2 regions of the Hominibacterium faecale genome follow, and region 1 is predicted to be linked to the other one. Evidence: predicted binding sites of a transcription regulator. Region 1 holds the regulator's gene; the other holds the start of a gene.
The links. Region 1 encodes HrcA, which represses chaperone genes, less so after heat shock. Its sites were predicted from a motif close to TTAGCACTCNNNNNNNNNGAGTGCTAA; they were not measured.

Region 1 (7,612 bases):
CTTTTATAGCAATCGTTCTTCACTTCTTTTGCCATGTTCTGAATCGCTTTCTTCTGCTTGCCGCTCAGTTTGGTTGGAACCTCCAAAATCACTCTTACATACAGATCACCTTTTCTACTTGAGCGTACGGATTTTACGCCTTTTCCTTTCAGCCTGAACACGGTATTCGGTTGTGTTCCCGCCGGAACTTTATAGGACACCTTGCCCTCTAAGGTTGGGACGGTAATATCGTCTCCAAGAGCCGCTTGATCGAAAGTGATGGGAATTTCCAGCCACAGATCCTGGCCTTTTCGTTCAAATAGTTTATGCGGCCTTACGGTCAATACAACATACAAATCTCCGTTGGGGCCGCCGTTGCTGCCCGGTTCGCCCTGTCCTTTGATGGATATGACCGAATCGTTGTCAACGCCGGCTGGAATATCCACAGAAATGGTGACAGACTTTCTCACTTTCCCAGTTCCGCCGCAGTCGCCGCACGGATGCTCGTTGATCTGTCCGGTACCTCCGCAGTCCGGGCATGGGGATGAGCTCTGGAATGTACCAAACGGTGTTCTCTGTGTCGTATGAACCTCTCCGGTTCCTCCGCACTTGCCGCAGGTCTTTTTTGAAGTACCGGGCTGTGCACCGGTGCCACTGCAGGTCTCGCACTCCACATATTTATTAATCTGTATTTCTTTCTTTGTACCAAAAGCAGCTTCTTCGAAGGTAATGGTCATCGCTTTCTGCAGGTCATTACCTTTTATGGGGCCGTTTCTCCGCCTCTGTCGGGAGCCGCCTCCGCCGAACATACCTCCGAACATATCGAAGATATCCTCAAAGCCGCCCGCGCCAAAGCCTCCAAAACCGCCGCCCGCACCGCCGAATCCGGCATTGGGATCTACTCCTGCATGTCCGAAACGGTCGTACTTGCTTTTCTTTTCAGGATCGGATAAAACGCTGTATGCTTCATTGACTTGTTTGAACTGTTCTTCGGCTTTTTTGTCCCCGGGATTTTTGTCCGGATGATATTTCATGGCCATCTTTCGGAAGGCTTTTTTGATTTCATCATCGCTGGCGCCCTTTTGCAGTCCAAGGACTTCGTAGTAATCTCTCTTATTCTCTGCCATAGCCTTTTCCTCACTTTAAGTATTATACTCGGGCAGAGCACTCCCTGTAAAAGGAGTGCTCTGTCAGAGTTGGATTAGTTGTCTTTCTTGTCCTCATCCACTACTTCATAGTCAGCGTCTACTACGTTGTCTCCTGCAGGGCCGTTTTCTGCGCCGCCGCCTGCCTGGCCGCCCATGTTGGGGTCAAATCCCGCGCCGCCTGCTCCGCCGTTTTGCTGTGCCTGCTGGTACATCTTAGCTGAAATAGCGTGGAACTGTTCAGTAAGTTTTTCCGTTTTATCCTTGATCTCGTCGATGTTGGTGCCCTCAAGCGCCTTGGACAGATCGTCCTTAGCTGCGTTTACTGCATTTTTTTCTTCTTCTGACAGACTTCCTTCGATTTCTTTCAGGTTCTTTTCTGTCTCATATACCAGCGTTTCTGCCTGGTTGCGAACTTCAACTTCTTCTTTTCTCTTCTTGTCTTCTTCCGCGTACTGTTCAGCCTCTTTTACCTTAGACTGAATTTCATCGTCGGACAGTTTTGTGGAAGAAGTGATGGTAATGCTCTGTTCTTTGCCGGTACCCATATCCTTTGCGTGTACATTTACGATTCCGTTGGCATCGATGTCGAAGGTAACCTCGATCTGAGGTACTCCGCGGGGAGCCGGAGGAATACCGGTCAGCTGGAAGCGTCCCAATGTGGTGTTTCCGGCCGCCATTTCACGTTCCCCCTGCATGACGTGGATATCGACAGCTGTCTGATTATCCGCCGCTGTGGAGAAGATCTGGCTCTTCTTGGTGGGGATCGTTGTATTTCTTTCAATCAGCTTGGTCGCTACGCCGCCCAATGTTTCGATGGAAAGGGACAGCGGAGTTACGTCCAGCAGCAGTACGTCATTTACTTCACCGGTCAGTACGCCTGCCTGAATAGCAGCGCCGATTGCTACGCATTCATCCGGGTTAATTCCCTTGAACGGGTCTTTTCCTGTCACTTTCTTAACTGCTTCCTGTACAGCCGGGATTCTGGTGGAACCGCCGACCAGGATTACTTTGGAAATATCACTGTTGTTAACACCGGCATCGTTCATAGCTTTCTGCATTGGTTCGATGGTCTTCTGAACCAGATCGGCGGTCAGCTGTTCGAACTTGGCCCTTGTCAGGTCCATGTTCATGTGCAGCGGTCCGTCCTGATTTACAGTGATGAACGGCAGGTTGATATTGGTGGTCTGCGCGCTGGACAATTCTTTCTTCGCTTTTTCAGCAGCTTCTTTCAATCTCTGCAGCGCCATCTTGTCATTTCTCAAATCAATGCCATTTTCTTTCGCAAATGTATCTGCCAGATAATTGAGCACGGCTTCGTCAAAGTCATCGCCGCCAAGCTTGTTATTTCCGTTTGTAGCCAGTACTTCGAATACGCCGTCGCCAAGCTCCAGAATGGAAACGTCGAATGTGCCGCCGCCCAGGTCATATACCAGGATTTTATGCTGCGCTTCATCTTTATCAAGACCGTATGCTAAGGAAGCAGCCGTCGGCTCGTTAATAATTCTCTTTACATCAAGTCCGGCGATCTTACCTGCATCTTTCGTAGCCTGCTTCTGGCTGTCAGTAAAGTAAGCGGGAACTGTGATGACGGCTTCTGTTACTGTACCGCCCAGATAACTTTCCGCATCCGCCTTCAGTTTGCTCAGAATCATTGCGGAAATATCCTGCGGTGTGTATTTTTTACCGTCAATTTCTACGTTGTGGTCAGTACCCATGTATCGCTTGATTGAAGCAATGGTTCTGTCCGGGTTGGTGATGGCCTGTCTTTTGGCGGTTTCACCGATCAATCTTTCACCGTTCTTGGCAAAGCCAACTACGGATGGAGTGGTTCTGTTTCCTTCTGCGTTGGCAATTACGACAGGTTCTCCCCCTTCTAATACTGCTACGCACGAGTTTGTTGTACCTAAGTCTATACCTATTACTTTTCCCATGTTAATCTCTCCTTTTATATTGTATTTCTCATGTATTTAAATTTTTAAACATTAACCATTTAATCAGCTGGCCACCTTCACCATGGACGGGCGGATGACTTTGCCGTTGAGCGTATAACCTTTCTGCATGACGCCGGAAACTTTACCACTTTCATATTCATCGGTTTCTTCATTCATCACCGCATTGTGGAAGTTAGGGTCAAACTCTTCTCCAAGGGCAGGTATTTCTTTCAGCCCTGCCTTTTCAAGCACATCGAAAAGCTGTTTGAAAATCATTTCCATGCCTTCTTTAAAGCTTGCGTCATCGGCATTATGCTCCAGCGCCCGCTCAAAGTTGTCGAGGACGGCCAGAAGTTCAATCGCCAGTTTTTCATTGGCATAGGAATAGATATCGCTTTTTTCCTTTTCTACTCGTTTTTTGTAGTTCTGGAAATCAGCCATCAACCTCATATAGCGGGAACTTTCGTCCTCCTCAGGTTCCTTGCATTCTTCCTGTTTCTCCGCTTCCTCGCCTTCCTGGGATTGGTTTTCTTCCTTTTTTGCTTCGTCATCGCAGGACGCTTCAGCTTCCTTTGTTTGCTGCTCCTTTTTTTCTTCGGCTATTTCTTCAGCCATTTCGCGTTCTTTTTGCTCGTTAGTCGTCATCCTTACCTCCTCCTGACAGTTTAAACGTATTGCTTATATTCTCCGTCAAATATTCAACGACCGAAGTAATTTGCCCGTATCGCATCCGCGTGGGCCCGATCACGCCGATCTTGCCGGCCAGCTTTCCATCCACATGATAAGTGGCGGTAATCAGGCTGCAATCCTGCATGATGTCTTCGGCATTCTCTTTTCCAATGGTTATGATTACACCGTTTTCCCGGTTGATCAATGTCTTTGTAAAGTCCTCTTTTTTATTGAGCATTTCCAGAAACATTTTTGCTTTATCCAAGTCATTGTACTCAGGAATGGAAAAGATGTTGGTCAGTCCATCCATGTACAAGTTGACGTTGAGCATATCTTCCAGGGTCTTGATGAAGTTAGGTACGACCTTCCTTGCCAAAGTGCTCATGGCTTCGATATCCGTCTCAAAGCTTTCGATAATATCTAAGGTAAGTACTTCGCTGATGGTCTTGCCTCGGTAATTATAAGTCATGGTCTTGGCTAAAAGCTCCAGACCATCCTCTGTATAAGGTACCTTCAGCTTGAGGGCTGTGTTAGATACCTTACCGCTGTGGGAAACGATCATCAGAACAACGGTATGTTCGTCTACCGGCAGCAGGTTAATGTATTTTAATGTATCTTCATCCGGCGACGGTGTCAGGGCGAACGACGTTAAATTGGTAATATCCGATAAAATTTTCGCTGCGTGCTGTACCGTTTTTTCAAGTTCCGTCACGTTTTCATAAAGCTTGCTTGCGATGGCATTTTTTTCATCTTCGCTCAATTCATATTTTTTCATCATATCGTTTACATAAAGACGATATGCCAGCTCAGAGGGAACACGACCTGCTGATGTGTGGGGATGAGTCAGATATCCCATCTCTTCCAGATCAGCCATTTCATTTCGAATCGTTGCCGGGCTTATCCCCAAGTCGAACTTTTTGGAAAGTGTTCTGGAACCGATCGGCTCTGCTGTTCTAATGAAGTCGCTGATAATAGCCTGTAATATTTTCAGTTTCCTTTCACTTAAATCCATGATAGCCCCTCCTGTTAGCACTCTTTATAAGTGAGTGCTAATTACAGTTTAAATTTACCACTCTTATGTAGTATTGTCAACACTCTTTTAAAAAATTTCTTGAAAATTTTTCTTAGGGTTTTCCCGAAAATTAAATGGGCTGACCCGATTTCCCATCGGCCGGGATTCGAGGCGAAAATTGAGGACGCACGGGCTGAACATGCACAAGTTTGATGTAAACTGATAAAGTAACACCGGCGGCACTCCGCAAAAAGGGGACTGCCTCATGCGGCAGTCCCTTGCCTGGTGTAATATTTCATGTCCATAAATCCTGCCGGGCCGCAAGCCCGGCCCGTCCTTTGACGGTAGTATTAAAGTCTGTTTTTCAGTTCGGGAAATCTGGTGCAAATGTAGTTTACTGCGATTTCTTTCACTTGCTCATCACTCAGTTTTCCGGTGTCGATGCACAAATCGTATCCGGTCAGATCCAGCCATTTCCTTCCGGTATACGTATTGTAATACCGCGCTCTTGCCTTATCGGCCTTTTCGATCATTTTCAGTGATTTTTCGTGGGAAAAATCCAGGGTGTTTTCCAGCCGCTCCAATCTTTCATCCTCGTCAGCATGGAGAAAAAAGCTTACATGCTTCTTATAGCCGCGGAACAAATCAGATCCGCACCGTCCCACAATTACGCAAGGCCCTTCATCTGCCGACTGACGGATCAGCTCCGATTCAATCTGATAGAGATTTGCCCCCGTCGGTACCAGCCATGCATCTGTCATATAGGGCAAATTGTAAATGCTGGACTGGAACAGAGACTTTCCTACCCGGTACTCCTGTTCATCTAGATTTTCAAGATCCTCTTGTGGAATGTTCAGCTCCTCAGCTGCCTTTTTCAGCAGCTCTTTATCAATGTAGCTGAATCCAAAATACTCTGCGATAGCTTTTCCAAGAACCGAGCCTCCGCTGCCAACCTGTCTGCCGATGGTAATAACATAATTATTCATGATTCCACCCCACTTTCCAAACAGTGCTTTTTCTTTATTTTACTCCTTTATTTTCCATTCGTCAAAGGCAAACACCAATTTTCTGACTTTACATAGCATAAAAAGAGAAGCTATAATGAAAGGATTGAATTATGAAAGACTTACATATCAATAAAACCGCATCACTGAAACGATGTTTCGGCATGCGCGAGTCCGTTACAATCACAGTAGGAACCGTCATCGGCGTCGGCCTCTTTACAGTCGGCTCCGGCGCGGCCGGCATTCTAGGTCCGGCAGTGATTTTCGCCACTTTAACCGCGCTCATCATCAGTATCTACCCGGCTCTGATCTATGCCGAAATGGGCGGAGCGCTGCCTTTTGCCGGCGGAACTTACCAATACGCATCCCTTGGACTTGGAAGGCCCTTTGGGATGCTGGCCGGCTGGAACTTTATCATCTCCATGGTATCAGTTGCCAGCGGGGAGGCGCTGGCTTTCAGTTTCTATCTGCGTACGCTTTTCGAAGCGTTGGGATTCTCGCTGCCCTTCAGCGATCCGGTGATCGCCTCTGCTGCCATCTTACTCTTCGTTGTCCTTGCTGTCCGCGGAGTGGAGATGAGCGGCAGGCTGCAAAATGGCTTTTTGTTCTTTTTTTGGGGAATCACTATTATCTGGTTTATCACCATGCTGCCGGTCTTCCACTTGGATTCTTTTTCCATATCCACAGCTAGCGACAGCCTTTCTATTAAAGACTTTTTCCCATGTGTAGCCATGATCTGGTGGTGCTTTGCCGGCTTTGAAACCTGCTGTGCCATGGGAGAGGAGATCTGTTTTCCCCGGATCAATCTGCCCCGCGCTTTGTTTTTAGCGCCGTTCATCGTCTTTATTGTAACGGCATTATTCCAATGGGCCTTGGTCAGCATCACGCCTGTTGACAGCCTGGCAGCTTTGGCGACTGCAGATGCGCCTTATGCTCACGCCATGAAAACAGCCGGAATCGTAGGGCTCCCGCTGATACTTTTATGCCTGGGGATTACCTTTGGCGGTGATTTTTCCACCCTCAACGCCGCCATTGCCGCGCCGGCCCGTTATCTGTTCACCATGGCCAGAGATAACGCAATTCCTCCCATTCTGGGGAGAATCCATCCCCGCTTTCAGAGCCCTTTTATCGCTTTGATCTGCCTAGGCCTTTTGATGATCCTTTTAGTATCAACTGGTTCCATCACCTATATCGCCTCCCTGTCTCTCTTTGCGACCCTTCTTTATTATGTGATCGGCATGCTGTCGGCTCTGGGGCTTCGAAAAAAATACCCGGATCTTTCCCGGCCTTTCCGCACGCCCGGCCTTTCCGCAGGCGCAGGGGCCAGTATTGCCGTTTATCTACTTTTAATGACACAGCTTTCCCCGGAAGCCATCGCTGCTGGCATTATGTGGTCCTTAGCTGGCCTGGTTCTGTTTTTCGCTAGAAATGGTTTGCAAAAAAATGCGCAAACGAAAAAAGAGAAAACCGAATTTCTCTTTACTGACCATGAGTTTGATGTGCCTTCTGATGCAGAACAGGCAAAGATGGACCGGGAATACCGGATCTGGCGCCTGTCCGTAATCTGTGCCATCATAGGAGTTGGAGCACTATATCTGTTTTCCTTTGTATGTTAGCCTTCTCTGGCATCTTTTAACTGTTGAAACAACTCAATATAGTCTGGCGAAAAAACACTGTTTCTTCGCCAGATAAATGTAAAGTCGTGTGTAAGGTCGAAATCCAGCAGAGGAATTTTTATCAGTTCTCCTGTTTCCAGCTCTTTTTTTACCGCTGCCTCATAGAGGAAGGTAATTCCGCATCCAGCCGCGGCCAAGGCTTTAATAGCGTTGATATTACTAATTTCCAATATACTTTTATAATCGCTGATTA
Region 2 (7,612 bases), on a different contig from region 1:
GCTGCTCCAGGCGGCTGGACCTGGCCAGGCCTGACTGATCCGGGAGGTCCCGGAAGCCAAACCGGGAAAACGTTCGAAAACGTTTTATTTTTTACGCAAAGTTGTGGGTTTGCGGGGTCTGATGGTGGCCGGGAACGGTCAAAACTGCTTTAACACCGGTTGGAGAGGACACAACCGTTGCAAATTGCGTAAATACTAGAATTTATTTTAAGTTTTTTACGAAAAAGCCCATGCCATCTAAAAAACGTGTGCATGATGGAATCCCGCAGTAGAAGGGATCTGCCACATTGTGACAGCCCCTTCTTTGCATGGGCCCTGCCTGAGATTGGCTTCTTCCAATCGGTCCAGGACTCCAAGATTCCTATGCACACGTCTTTATTTTGTAATAAAGGTCAAAGCTTCACCGTCCGTACTCATCTCAACGCTGTCGCCGTCTTTAATATTGCCGCGGATAATCTCGCCTGCAAGCTCGGTTTCCACATGTTTCTGCAGGTACCGTTTGACAGGTCTTGCGCCATACGCAGGTGTGTAAGCTTCTCGGGCAATAAAGCTCTTGGCCGCATCTGTAAGGGTCAGATGGATATTCTTATCCGCCAGCCGCTTTTCAATATCCACCATGGACAGCTGGATAATTCTTCCGATCTGGTCTTCTGTCAGCGGCGAGAATACGACGATATCATCCACACGGTTTAGGAACTCTGGCCGGAAATACTTTTTCGTCTCGTCTTCAACCTGCTGTTTTACGCCATCGTCCACTGTGCCGTCAGCCTTGATTCCATCGATCAAATACTGGCTGCCAATGTTGGACGTCATGATAACAATGGTATTTTTAAAATCCACGGTCCTTCCCTGATTATCCGTCAAGCGGCCGTCGTCCAGAAGCTGCAGCAGGATGTTGAACACATCCGGGTGAGCCTTTTCAATTTCGTCAAAGAGGATCACGCTATATGGTTTTCTCCTTACGGCTTCCGTTAGCTGTCCCCCTTCATCGTAGCCCACATATCCCGGAGGAGCCCCTACTAATCTGGATACAGAGTGCTTCTCCATATATTCGGACATATCAATCCGCACCATATTGCGTTCCGAATCGAACATGGCTTCTGATAATGCCTTTGCCAGCTCGGTTTTGCCCACGCCGGTGGGTCCCAGGAAGATAAAGGAACCGATGGGTTTGCTTTCGTCCTTCAATCCGGCCCTTGCCCTGAGCACGGCTTCTGCTACTGCATCCACCGCCGTATCCTGGCCGACGACTCGTTTGTGCAGCGTTTCCGGCAGACGCAGCAATTTTTCCCGCTCCGATTCCACCAGTCTGCTCACCGGGATTCCAGTCCAACCTGCAACGACTTCTGCAATCTCTTCCTCGCCGACTTCTTCTTTCAGAAGACGGTTTTCCTTGGCCTCGTCAGCCTGCTCCTTTTCGTCTTCCAGCTTCTTTTCCAGTTCGGGAAGGGTTCCGTATTTCAGCTGGGCCAGTTTTTCCAAATCGTAATTTCTCTCAGCCTCTTCAATCTGAAGTTTAACTTCCTCGATCTGCTGCTTGGTCCCCTTGGCCTCAGTGATGGCCTTCTTTTCATTTTCCCACTGAGCCCGCATAGTAGCGCTTTCATCCTTGAGCTGGGACAATTCTTTTTCCAAATGATCCATCCGGGCCTTGGAAGCGTCGTCCGTCTCTTTACCCAGCGCTTGTTTTTCAATCTCCAGCTGCATGATCTTTCGTGAAATCTCATCCAGCTCGGCCGGCATGCTGTCGATCTCGGTCCGAATCTTCGATGCCGCCTCGTCCATCAGGTCGATGGCTTTATCCGGCAAAAACCGGTCCGTGATATAGCGGTCGGAAAGGGTCGCGCAGGCAATCAGCGCATTATCCGTGATTCGCACACCGTGATGAATTTCAAAGCGTTCTTTCAATCCTCTTAAAATTGAAATGGTATCCTCTACCGTCGGCTGGTCCACCAATACTTTTTGGAAACGCCGCTCTAGAGCTGCATCTTTTTCAATGTACTTTCTGTATTCATCCAGCGTGGTCGCGCCGATGCAGTGGAGTTCGCCTCTGGCCAGTTTTGGCTTGAGCAGGTTGCCTGCGTCCATCGCGCCTTCCGATTTGCCGGCGCCTACAATGTTATGGATTTCATCGATAAACAGCAGGATCCGGCCTTCCGATTTTTCGATTTCATTCAATACGGCTTTCAGCCGCTCCTCAAATTCACCTCTGAATTTGGCGCCTGCGATCAGCGCCCCCATATCCAGGGCAAAGATGGTCTTATCTTTCAGCCCTTCCGGCACATCGCCGTTTAAGATACGCTGGGCCAGGCCTTCTACAACGGCTGTCTTGCCTACGCCCGGTTCGCCAATCAGCACCGGGTTATTCTTCGTTCTTCTGGAAAGGATTTGGATGGTGTGGCGGATTTCCGCGTCCCTGCCGATTACCGGATCCAGCTTTCCCTCTTTTGCCATTTCCACAAGGTCACGGCCGTATTTGTTCAATGCATCATAATTATCTTCTGGGTTCTGGCTGGTTACTCTCTGGTTGCCTCTGACTTTTTCCAAGGCCTCCAGGAATTTGTTTTTTGTAATGCCGTACTTCTTGAATATCTTGGAAGACGGCGTCCCTTTTTCTTCGAGGAGGGCCAGGTACATATGCTCTACGCTGACATATTCATCCTTGAACTCCTCTGCGATTTTTTCCGCTTTCATCAGGATCTGGGAAAGCCGCCTGGACGAATACATGTTGTCGGCTCCACCGGTTACTTTCGGAAGCTTTTCCATCTCTTCCTCCAAATCCCCAATAACAGCCCCAACATTTATTTCCATGAACTTGAGAAGTTTCGGGATAAGCCCGTCCTGCTGCATGATTAGTGCAAGGTGCAGATGCTCTGCCTCAAGCTGCTGATGTCCTTCTTCTATGGCGATATTCTGGCAATCCATAATGGCCCCCTGGGCATTTTGCGTATATTTTTCTAAGTTCATTTATGTTCACCTCCGCGCCTGTTAACTTTAGTATTAACAAGGATAATTTATCTTACACCTATATTGTAATCCTGCATGAGCAAAAAGTAAAGAACTTTTTTAGCACTCACCCAAGTAGAGTGCTAACAATTTTATTGTTCGACTACCTCCCATAGGAGTACGCATGATCCAGGCTTATTTCGTTAAGGTTAGTAATCCTTTCCATCAGCCGTGTAACATAAAAAGGCTGGAGCTGCCGCACCAAGCAATGTGAGCAGCCCCAGCTTTCATTTTGTAACCTTTAGTTTCCTTTTTTTCTTGCAGCATCTTTTATCGCCAGCCTTGTTATCACTGCTTCTAAAAGCGTCAACAGCCCGATAGGCGCAGTCCACGGATCCGCCAAAATCATAGGCAGGTTCATCTCAGCCGTCAGTATAAAGATCATAATTGCACAGATAGCCGCAAATGCGCTGCCTGCCTTAAACATGCCTTTGCTCTGCTTTTTGCCTGCCAGAACATATACGCTCATCAAAGCTGCCAAGACTGCGAAGATCAAGTTGAGAAATGCCCAGCCGCTTTCCTTGGATATCCCCGCGGCCAGCGGAACCTGACTGTCCTGGATGGAGACAGCGGCCGGGGCCGTTTTATCCTGCGAGTCAGCGCTGCCCACAGCTGCATCCGCCGTATTTGTATTCACCGAAGCATTCCGATTTGCCCTTGTCTGAACGGCGGATTCTGCTGTATTCCCTGCAGCTCCCTTCTTAACGTACTCGTTCTGCTGCCGTTCTCCGGCAGAGGATTGCTGCTGTTGGGTTGAAGACGTATTCTCCTCACCTTTATAAAACTGTTCCACCTCTTCTTCAAAGTGAGCCGTATAGGTCTGTGTTTCATAAACGCTGTCATCATTCTTTTGCGGGTTAAAGCCTGCTTCTTTGCTTACTTCTTTTCCGCTCTCATCAGTCCAGTTGATAAAGCGGAAGCCGGAGTTGGCACTGGCAGCAACGCCTTTGGTACTGCCGCTGACTGCTTTCACCGATTCAGCCTCACGATCCACCCTACCTGCGGTTTCATCAGAAGATCGATAGCGGATCGCAGCCTCCGTTTCTTCAAATTCCGCTTCAATATGCAGATTTCCTTCCACTTTACTGTCCGCTGCAGGCAGCCCTTTTACAGGATCCCATCCCGCAAACTGATATCCCGGGTCAGGGTCGGCTCCGGGCAGCTTTGTTACCACATCTCCGAAAAGGGTTCCATGAGCAATGTCTTCAAAATACGTCTTACCAGTCAATTTTCCGCCGCCTCTGGGACTGACGCGGAATTCAATGGAATGTAAAGCTGTTTCCACCGGCGGATTATATGGGCTGACCATAATACGAATCGTCGAATCCGCATCAAAATTAGTAAATCCGAACCCATTGCTATAATTAACGAAAGCCTGATTATTTTTGTGTACATCGATGGCATCGCCCGGTGCAAAACGTACATCCTTTTGTCCCCATTTTCCATGAGCCGTGTTGAGCAGTGTCATCTTTACGTTCATGTCTCCGTTTCCGGTTTGATTTTTTGCTAGCAGCCATACACCGAAAGAGGTAATCTTTTCGGTGGTTTTTTTCTTCATTGTATAACTGCGGCTGCCGCTTTGCTTTAATACATAATAGTGATCGTAGGCGGGATCAACGATATATTCGATGGTATAATAACCGACTTCTTTCGAATCCGCCTGTCTGCTGCTCTTATCCTGTGTTCTTTCCGTTTTCTGTTGTTCCGCAGTCGACGCTTTTTCAGACCCGCCTTGGGATTCCGCGAAAGCCATCGTCGTCATCTGAGCGAACAGGAAGCATACGATGAGCAGGCTGTATGCGATTCGAATACCTTTTCCTTTTTTCATGAACAAAATCCTCCCTATGTAAATGGAAATACTCCCTTGTTTTTTACGTTAAGGTTATTATAATTGTTCAAGGTTACATTTCGATTACATTTAATGTAACCAATATTTTCTAATACCATCGCTGTTCATCCCTGTTGATGCTTGCTGCCTTGAGCCATACAGCCTGTATTGCTACTCCTCTGTTCCCCGAAAATCCATGGTCTGACACATCTCCTAAAGTCTTCCTTCAAACTAAAAAAGCCCCGCAGTGCAGGGTTTTTCTATGATATTCAGTTTTTCCAGGCAGCGGCCTTCTCCTCATTCCTGTTTCTCAATATACCTCCTGATTGCTTCAATGGCATGGTCGATATGTTTGCCCAAAGGAACATCTTCGACGCTTACCACATGGATATGACAGCGATTGATGGGTAGAAGCACTTTATAGGTATGGCTGCCGCCGATGGCAGAGGCCATAGCCGGTGTCAATTCGCCCATCATAGAGTTGGCATTGAGTATTCCAATTACTCCTACCACAATATCAACATGCTGCATATTGTGGACAATAGCATTTTCTCCTGTGGCGCCATCATCAGCGCCTGCCCGCAGCATCTGGCCGGTAGCAACTGAATTGGTGCCCAGCCCGATCACATGTGCTGCCGGCATCGCTGCCTTTATCTTTTCAACGACGGCCCTTCCGATACCTCCGCCCTGTCCGTCTACTACTGCAATTACCATATCGTCTCATTCCTCCCGCATTTATTGACTTTTGTGTAATTTTAACACACTTGCGGCAGCAAAAGCAATTCTCTTACTCGATCTCGTCGGTTTTATAGATAAATTTTACGGTACCTTTGGTCTGTGCCTGTTTGCCGGCAAAGCTCTGATAATCGGATGCCGCCTTCTGCAAAGCTTTCAGACGATCGACTACCTTGGAAAGATCTCCGTTAAAGGCTTCTGCCAGTTTATCCACCCCGTCGCTCTTGAACTTGGAAATGCCCCCGGCCAAATCTCTGGCTCCCGTCGCCAAAGTACCGGCACCGGCATTTACTTTTTTGGCCCCTGCATTCAGATCGCCTGCACCATCGTTAACTCGATGGGCCCCCTTTTTTAAATCGGCAGCTCCGTCTTTTAAAAGTCCTGCGCCCTCGCAGGCCTTTGTAATTCCTGTATTCAAGTCTTTGGCGCCGCTGGAGAGATCGGTCAGGCCGTTTTTCAAGTCCTTTGTTCCCGCCGCCAGCTCTTCCGCGCCGTCACTCAAGGCTGCCACGCTGTCTTTCATCTTTGCACTTTCACTTGTCAGCCCTGATACAATGCTTTTCTGGCCGTCTATGCTCTTCTGGAGGGCGCCTTTCGCCTGTGCCAGCGCTGTCTTCTCCCCATCGCTCAGCTTACTTTCATCGATCTTGTTTAATGCGGCCAGTGCAGCTTCATCCGCCTGTATGGTTCCCGGCTGACCCTGCGCTCCTTGAATTCCCGCCGATACTTTGCCTACGGCTTCCTGAAGCTTACCCGGGATTTGGCCGATCCCTCCTTTCAGCCGGCCGGCACCTGACTCCAGATCGCCTGCACCTTTCAGAAGCTGATCGGCGCCTGTCTGCAGCCGGGCACTTCCATCTTTGGCCTCCTTCAGTCCATTCCCCAACTGCTCCACTTTTTCTTTCAGCGTCCCCGCCCCTTTGTACAAATCCGTTGTCCCTTTGGAAAGCGTCCCCGCCCCTTTCGAGAGATCACTGGTTCCTTTGGCCAGATCGCCCGCTCCGCTCTGGAGTTTTTCAGCGCCTTCCTCCAGCTGAGCTGCCGCTGACTGAAGCTGATCCAGCGCAGCTTTCAAGTCGTCCATGGAATCAATTCTTCCCAAATCCAGATCATCCAGTAAGCTGCTTGAAGCAACGGTCATGGTCCCGCCTAATGCAAACTTTTCTGCCTGACAAGTCACCTCCACGTAATCTGGTATAACAACCTCCGTATCTTTCAGCTCCAAGCTTTGAGCAAGTCCCGGGAGCGCATAGCCGACAACCATGGATTTCTGACCGTCGTTGATCACCTTGCCGTTTTTCACCTCCACCTTGCTGAAAATATCGTTATCCAAACTCATGCCGGTCATCACCACAAAAGGAACGTAGACGCCGTGCAGCTTTTGGTTGTTGGTATAGTCAAAGCGAATTTTTACCTTACCGCTTTTTCCGGCAATTTCCTTCGATGTGACAGCCTTATCATTCAAGTAGTAGCTGACCTTCATTTCGACGGGCAGCTCCTTTTTTATTTTTCCTTGATAATAAATATCCTTACCCTCCGCTTTCCAGGTTCCCTTGCCGTCTTTTTGATCAAAGGACTCGTCGCCCTTAACGTTTTCAATTTCTTTCAGTTCCGTATAGTCTTTGATTAGACTGAGCTCACCAGCGTTCTTCAGCCATTCGCTGACGATAATTTTACTGGCATCTCCATTTTCGTCGGCCATGACATACACGGTTTCCTCCTTGGAAATTAAGGCGTCATCCGTTTTTTCGGCGGCAAAGACCGGAGCGGTGCTGCCTGCTGCCGCAAGGACCAGGCTCAGTATCACAGTCAGGATTCTAGTTTGCCTCAAGTTTCTTTTCATTTTCTGCTTCCTCCTTTGAATGCTTAAAGCCCATGCTGGTGCTGCATATGATGCGGTGGAATAAAACCAGCATTGCAGGCAGAATAAAGATTACAACCATCATGCTGATCAGAGCCCCTCTCGCCATCAGGCCGCACAGAGAGCTGATGATGTCAATATCCGAATAAATGCCAACGCCGAATGTGGCCGCGAAAAAGCAT

Region 2: clpB (ATP-dependent chaperone ClpB) is a predicted target of HrcA. The motif match lies at 3,067-3,093, and genes of this name have one in related genera.

The regions. Positions count from the first base shown of each region.
Region 1 covers NZ_JAJAGH010000003.1:374,594-382,205, reverse strand. Annotated here, with positions in the region: gene dnaJ (molecular chaperone DnaJ) at 1-1,106, opposite strand, end outside; gene dnaK (molecular chaperone DnaK) at 1,181-3,058, opposite strand; gene grpE (nucleotide exchange factor GrpE) at 3,122-3,703, opposite strand; gene hrcA (heat-inducible transcriptional repressor HrcA) at 3,693-4,739, opposite strand; gene LG211_RS04510 (cytidylate kinase-like family protein) at 5,090-5,725, opposite strand; gene LG211_RS04505 (APC family permease) at 5,857-7,359, shown strand; gene LG211_RS04500 (LysR family transcriptional regulator) at 7,356-7,612, opposite strand, start outside.
Region 2 covers NZ_JAJAGH010000001.1:28,147-35,758, reverse strand. Annotated here, with positions in the region: gene clpB (ATP-dependent chaperone ClpB) at 376-2,967, opposite strand; gene LG211_RS00165 (InlB B-repeat-containing protein) at 3,248-4,834, opposite strand; gene LG211_RS00160 (DUF3842 family protein) at 5,132-5,548, opposite strand; gene LG211_RS00155 (methyl-accepting chemotaxis protein) at 5,622-7,412, opposite strand; gene LG211_RS00150 (efflux RND transporter permease subunit) at 7,387-7,612, opposite strand, start outside.